Regions from separate parts of the Blautia wexlerae DSM 19850 genome, predicted to be linked through region 3. Evidence: riboswitches for the same ligand, from Rfam matches in the RefSeq annotation. Region 3 holds a riboswitch; each other region holds the start of a gene.
What was found. A riboswitch is a leader RNA that binds a small molecule or an ion and turns the genes downstream of it on or off. The one in region 3 is predicted to bind thiamine pyrophosphate.
Positions count from the first base shown of each region.

Region 1: it holds a riboswitch for thiamine pyrophosphate, as region 3 does, so the genes downstream of both, thiW (energy coupling factor transporter S component ThiW) here and thiC (phosphomethylpyrimidine synthase ThiC) in region 3, are expected to answer to the same signal.
Region 2: it holds a riboswitch for thiamine pyrophosphate, as region 3 does, so the genes downstream of both, NQ550_RS09770 (TenA family protein) here and thiC (phosphomethylpyrimidine synthase ThiC) in region 3, are expected to answer to the same signal.

Region 1 covers NZ_CP102267.1:4,606,370-4,608,576, forward strand. The annotation lists gene NQ550_RS21535 (DMT family transporter) at 1-374, opposite strand, end outside; TPP riboswitch at 1,128-1,231, shown strand; gene thiW (energy coupling factor transporter S component ThiW) at 1,346-1,933, shown strand; gene thiM (hydroxyethylthiazole kinase) at 1,863-2,207, shown strand, end outside.
Region 2 covers NZ_CP102267.1:2,103,418-2,105,624, reverse strand. The annotation lists gene thiD (bifunctional hydroxymethylpyrimidine kinase/phosphomethylpyrimidine kinase) at 1-650, opposite strand, end outside; gene NQ550_RS09770 (TenA family protein) at 647-1,321, opposite strand; TPP riboswitch at 1,544-1,643, opposite strand; gene NQ550_RS09765 (ABC transporter ATP-binding protein) at 1,890-2,207, shown strand, end outside.
Region 3 covers NZ_CP102267.1:267,824-270,030, forward strand. The annotation lists gene NQ550_RS01145 (thiamine phosphate synthase) at 1-51, shown strand, start outside; gene thiC (phosphomethylpyrimidine synthase ThiC) at 111-1,421, opposite strand; TPP riboswitch at 1,670-1,778, opposite strand; gene NQ550_RS01155 (DeoR/GlpR family DNA-binding transcription regulator) at 1,869-2,207, opposite strand, start outside.

The DNA.
Region 1 (2,207 bases), 350 kb from region 3:
GCCTGCACCGGTCTGATCTTTTCCTTTAACAAAAGGAATGAAAAAATAATCGCAAAAAACGGAGACAACTTATTCAGTATCGATGCATCTGCCACCAACAGATGATCAATGGCATAAAAGTTACACAGAATCCCCAGTGTCCCGCACACACAACGCAAAATCAGCGGTCCCCAGTATTTCTTATCCACCTTCGGCACTGTACGATTCTTACAGAGAATCGCCGCTGCAAACACCGCCGCCACCAGATTCCGGAAGAAACTCTTCTCCACAGACGGCAGATCACCTGCCAGACGTACACTCACATTCATACAAGCAAAGAAAAACGCCGACAGGATGATCATTATCATACCCTTTATGTAATTTTCCTGTTTCATCAGATTTAACCTGCCTTTCTGTCCATGCAGACAGCTTCTTTTTATCATATGCTGTCTGTCATCTACCTGTTAATCATATCACGGACAATCGTTTTAGTACAAATAGATTTTTTATTTCAATTCGTCCTAAACCATGATATGTTACTGTTCACTCCGTTCACAGTAACGTAGCCAAAATTCATTCCAGATTGCCTGTGGCAATGGAATTTTGGCTCGTATGTCTCGGGATTTTGGCATATTCATGCCAAAACACCTCGCGGAATAGTGGTGTGTGAACAGTAACCATGATATACTATAAGAACTGTCGAACCTCCAGCAGAAAGGAGGTGAGTTTCATGGAAGAAATTCTCGTCACATTTCTTGTCTCTGTTTTAGCAGGCGTAGTTAGCTACTACATATGCAAATGGCTGGACGGCAGACACTAGACAGCAACAGCCCAAACGGAACAGCTCACCGTAACGAGCAAGAAAGCCCTCAGAGCTGCAACTCTGAGGGCTTTTGTTTCTTTAGTTCGCTTCATGGAATCTCGTCACATTCCTTAGCTACTGTTAGTATATGCTGAAAAAAATAAAAAGTCAACTTAAAAATAATATTAGGTAGTATAAATTTACTGTAGGAAATTTACCCTGCTTTTACATCCCATTGACTTTTCCAAAAGCTTGTGTTACTCTAAAGCGTGTTTGAAAATTGTAACGCACATCTTGCGTAAAGCATTTTTCAAATACGCTCTAACAAAAGAAAATCTGCATAATGGATAATAACAACGGGAGCCTGTGGGACAGGCTGAGAGGAAGATAGATCTTCGACCGCACCTGATATGGATAATGCCAGCGTAGGGACTGTATTTGTATATTAAAATCTGCCAGTGTGTTATTCCGGCAGATTTTTTTGCAGGATTTTATCTGCTTCCTGCACAACTGATAATGTCTGCTTCGGCAGACCAAATCTTAATTTCAAGGAGGTTCATTATTATGAACACAGACAGATCAAAAACACTCAGAATGGTCATGCTCGCCATGATGGTTGCCATCGGCGTTGTCATCTCACCTATTCTGAGAATCGAGGGTATGTGCCCTACTGCACACCTGATAAACATCGTCTGTTCCGTACTTCTGGGACCGTGGTATTCATTGCTTTGTGCCACTCTCATCGGAATCATCCGAATGATGTTTATGGGTATCCCGCCACTTGCACTGACAGGTGCCGTATTCGGCGCATTTTTATCAGGCGTTTTCTACCGCGCTTCTCATGGAAAGATTATCTGCGCAGTGATCGGTGAAATCTTCGGAACCGGTATCATAGGCTCTCTGGTTTCCTATCCTGTAATGGCATTTCTTATGGGCAGAAGCGGACTGAACGCATTTTTCTATACACCAATGTTTCTGGCAGCAACCTGCATGGGCGGCACCATTGCCTACTTCTTCCTGAAGGCCTTAAGTCACGCAGGAATGCTTGCCAAATTTCAGCAAAGCCTTGGAGCAAAAGTATATGACCGTAAATCAGACAAATCCCAGACAATTGACCAGAGCAGCACAGCCGCTGATTCATTGCATCACTAATCCGATTTCTATTCATGACTGTGCGAATATTATTTTGGCGGCCGGAGGCCGCCCGATCATGGCAGAACATCCGGCAGAAGTAGCTGAGATCACCAGAAACTCTCATGCACTGGCACTGAATCTTGGAAATATCACTGATGCACGTATGAAATCCATGCCGGAATCTCTGAAAACTGCTGCCAGTCTCCATATCCCTGTTATGCTTGATCTGGTAGGAACTGCCTGCAGCAATCTGCGCTATGAATTCGCACAGAAGCTTATGAACATCCACATG
Region 2 (2,207 bases), 1.8 Mb from region 3:
GAAGCGATTGCAGAAGAAAAGGTACAGCCTGTCCCATGAGTATTTTTCGTATCAATGCGGGATGTTTCAAAATGGTAGAAATTTTCTCCATCAAATAGGACATCAACAGCATTTCCTATATGATGTCCACCCTTGACAACAATCGCCTTACAACCCATGGCATATATTTTTCTTGCGGCAGCCTCCATATCTGAAACTGTGGAAATCTGCATATCCGCTATTTTCCCTGCCTCTGGAATATTCGGAGTAAGTACATCGGCAAGTGGAATTATTGTGTCTATCAAGGTGGAAACCGCCGTAGGATTCATCAATGGGCAGCCATTTTTGGCATACATAACCGGGTCGATTACAACATTTTGGGGCTTATATTGTAATAGTTTCTTTGCCACCGCTTTCATACATTCTGGTGTAGAAAGCATACCGATTTTTACTGCGTCCACTTCAATATCTTCAAATACGGCGTCAATCTGTTTTTCAATCATATCCGGGGTAATATCTTGGATGTCGATAACGCGGCTGGTGTTCTCTGCAACAACAGAAACAATAACACTCATTCCAAATACGCCGTGAGCAGAAAAAGTTTTCAAATCAGCCTGAATACCTGCACCTCCGCTGCAATCTGATCCGGCAATGGACAATACTTTTTTCATTTTGCATTTTCCTCCATTCTCTCGTTCCGATAGGCCATCTTCCAAAAAGCAAGCTCTAACAAACTTGCTTTTTCAAAAATATCAGCCAGATACTTTTTATTTGCTTCTGATAACCCAGCACATTTATGCTCTGCAAAAGCAGACCATTCTTTGCAACTTTCTGCATATTGTTCATCGGCATAATCTTTGATAAAGTCCCAATATCTTGATTCTCTGCTTATGGGGACAGACGCCAGTTTGCGGAATATATAGCTGTAACTCAACATACAGGGAAGAACCGCCATTAAAATTTCTTCATTCTTTCCATGTGACGCAATCTCAAACATGAAATCAATGTAATTTTGATTTTCAGGCAAAGGGGCGATCAGTTCAATATCATCATCTGTTATGCAAAATTGCTTTAGATAATCCAGCCGCACTTCCGATTCCGTATCATTTACAAAGTTCAGCATGGAGTAGTAAAGCTGAATTTCTCTTAATGTAGCAGCATGAAAAATTGCCTTTCCGTATATGCGGGCATAGTTTTTCAGATAGATACTATCCTGAATCATATATCTCTTGAATTTTTCAAGAGGTAGCTTTCCGGTTTGCACTTCCTGCACAAATGGGGTAGCTGCACATTCTTCCCAAATGGGGATGTTGTGGGTTAAGATGTCTTTCATAAATGCCATGTTTGTTCCTCCTAAAATAAAAAATAGAGCCTCTAAAACAATTAGAAGCTCTTTCAGACGCAATACGAGCGTAAGAAATTGCTTCCCTACGCCGGTATTAGCCGACAGGTCCAGAGGTCAGGTCTTACCTTTTTCAACTTGTTCAGTTCCCTCGCAAACACATATCATATCTTATTCAATTAAAAAGGACATTCCCAAAACAGAGAATGTCCAAAAAATACGAATCTGTATTCTTTAGCTCCCTGCGTTGGTATTAGCCAACAGGTTCAAAGGGTCAGGTTTTAACCTTCTCAACTACAAGGTAGTCCCCCTGCTAAAAAATATTCTACTAAAAGTTATTACAAAAGTCAACCATACAATCTACTTTGAATAGACTTTCAATTTGCTTTGTCGCAATGTATTCACATATACTTTTATAATATAGTCACAGAATTGTGACCAGCATGATTGCGGCTCTTTTGTTATCCGTTTACTTTCAAAACTGTAAGTGTAATTGAATCCTTCTCTTGTTATAATTTAAGTGTATTCCAAAACTAATACATGTGACAGGCAGAAAGGAGCGATTTCAATGGAACACATTTTAAATTTAGAACAGGTAAAAAAATACTATGGGAGTAATACCGGAAACATCACAAAAGCGGTAGACGGCATTTCTATGTATGTAGATAAAGGTGAATTTGTAGCGATCATGGGCGCAAGCGGATCTGGAAAAACAACTCTTCTAAACTGTATCTCAACAATTGATACCGTAACCAGCGGGCACATTACAGTTAATAATCAGGATATTACAAAAATCAAGAATAAGGATTTTGCTGATTTCAGGCGTGAAAATCTGGGATTTATTTTTCAGGATTTCAACCTTTTAGATACCTTGACGATTGAAGAA
Region 3 (2,207 bases):
GAACATGGTTCAGCCGGTGGATGTATTATGTCAGATATGATGAAGATATAGTAAATAAAAAGCCGTATTTCAACAATCAAACATGTTGAAATACGGCTTTTATAAAAGCATCATTCATCAAAAATAGTAACAATTTCACCATCCAGAATACGGTTTGTATTCTTTACGGCACAGAAGTTTCCGCACATACTGCAGGTGTCTTCTTTCTCAGGTTTAGCCTCTGCGCGGTAGCGTCTTGCTTTCTCAGGATCCATGCTGAGTTTGAACATTTCTTCCCAGTCAAGACGTTTTCTCGCTTCGCTCATCTTATAATCCCATTCTGCGGCACCGGGAACTCCTTTGGCAATATCAGCGGCATGAGCAGCAATTTTGGCAGCGATAATTCCCTCTTTTACATCAGCTGCATTTGGCAGACGAAGATGTTCTGCAGGTGTTACATAGCAGAGGAAAGCAGCACCTGAATAAGCAGCGATCGCACCGCCGATTGCGGAAGTAATGTGGTCATATCCGGGAGCAACATCTGTTACAAGCGGTCCAAGTACATAGAAAGGAGCGCCATGGCAAAGAGTTTTCTGGATTTCCATATTAGCTGCGATCTGGTTCAGCGGCATGTGGCCAGGTCCCTCGATCATAACCTGAACATCCTTTTCCCATGCACGTTTGGTAAGCTCACCGAGAGTGATCAGCTCTTCAATCTGTGCAGTATCAGTTGCATCTGCAATACATCCGGGACGACATGCATCTCCCAGACTTAAAGTGATATCATACTCTCTGCAGATATCAAGAATTTCATCAAAATGCTCATAGAACGGGTTCTCTTTTCCTGTCATTTCCATCCATGCGAACATAATAGAACCACCTCTGGAAACAATGTTCATGAGACGTTTATTCTGTTTGAAACGTGCTGCGGTTGCACGATTCATACCGCAGTGGATAGTCATAAAATCCACGCCGTCTTCTGCATGCATACGTACGATATCAATCCACTCTTCAGAAGTAATCTTGCCAAGCGCTTTGTGATAATATACTACTGCGTCGTAGATCGGAACAGTACCGATCATTGCCGGACATTCGGATGTAAGTTTGCGGCGGAAGCTTCTGGTATCTCCGTAGGAGCTGAGATCCATGATGGCTTCTGCACCCATTTCTACTGCTGAATGTACCTTTTCATATTCCATATCAACGTCTTTCCAGTCTCTGGAAACACCTAAATTTACATTGATCTTGGTGGTCAGCTTTGCACCGACACCGCTCGGACTGATGCTTTTGTGATTTTTGTTGCAGGGAATAATTACCTGTCCTTTTGCAATCAGTTCTCTTAATTCTTCCACGTCAAAGTGTTCTTTTTCTGCTACGATTTCCATCTGTGGTGTGATGATTCCCTGACGTGCCGCGTCCATCTGCGTTGTATACTGTGTCATTTTTTCCTCCTTGCCCTGCACTGTGGGCTTTCGATGTTACTGCGAATAAAATGAACTGCGCCTCCTGCATATAGCAGGGACTTGCACCTGCGCATATTCGTAAGTTTTTTAGTAAACTACTGAAGTGACAGAGAGTGGTGCCCCCGGTCTGTCGTGTTTGTCTGGTTATAATTAAAACAGGGGAGATGATATGATATGTCTGCTTATAAAAAGGAAAAACTGCAATACGCCAACAAGCATATTGCAGTCCGGAAGAACTATAACTTTCCCTACGTTGGCATTATCCAAATCAGGTAATGGGTTAAAGCAATACAGCTTACTCTCAGCCTGTTTACACAAGCACCCCTTGTCTTAATTACTCACATTGTAACATTCTGATGTGAGAAAGTCAATATATACAAATAAGTTTTTGTTTTTGTTTAATGATAACGATCAGAACCAGTTTTTCTATTTTATAGGGCTGTCTTCTGAAGGATTAAAATGTTCCTGAATAACATTATTATCAGGGTTTACAATAATAATTTCAATTCCTTTTTCAGCTGCTTTGGTAGCTAGTTCTAAAGGCGCTTTATTATCTGTAATAAGGATGTTTAAATCTGATAATTTCAGAGAATTACACAACGAGTTTACATTCCACTTGGAATAATCCAAAAGAATAATTCGTTTCTGAGCAATAGACGCCAGAGCACGTTTGGTGGAAGTAAGTGCCTGTGAATGTTCGAACGCACCACCGGGGACGCGGAAAGAACGGCAGGACATAAAGGCAATATCTGCTCGGTATTGAGA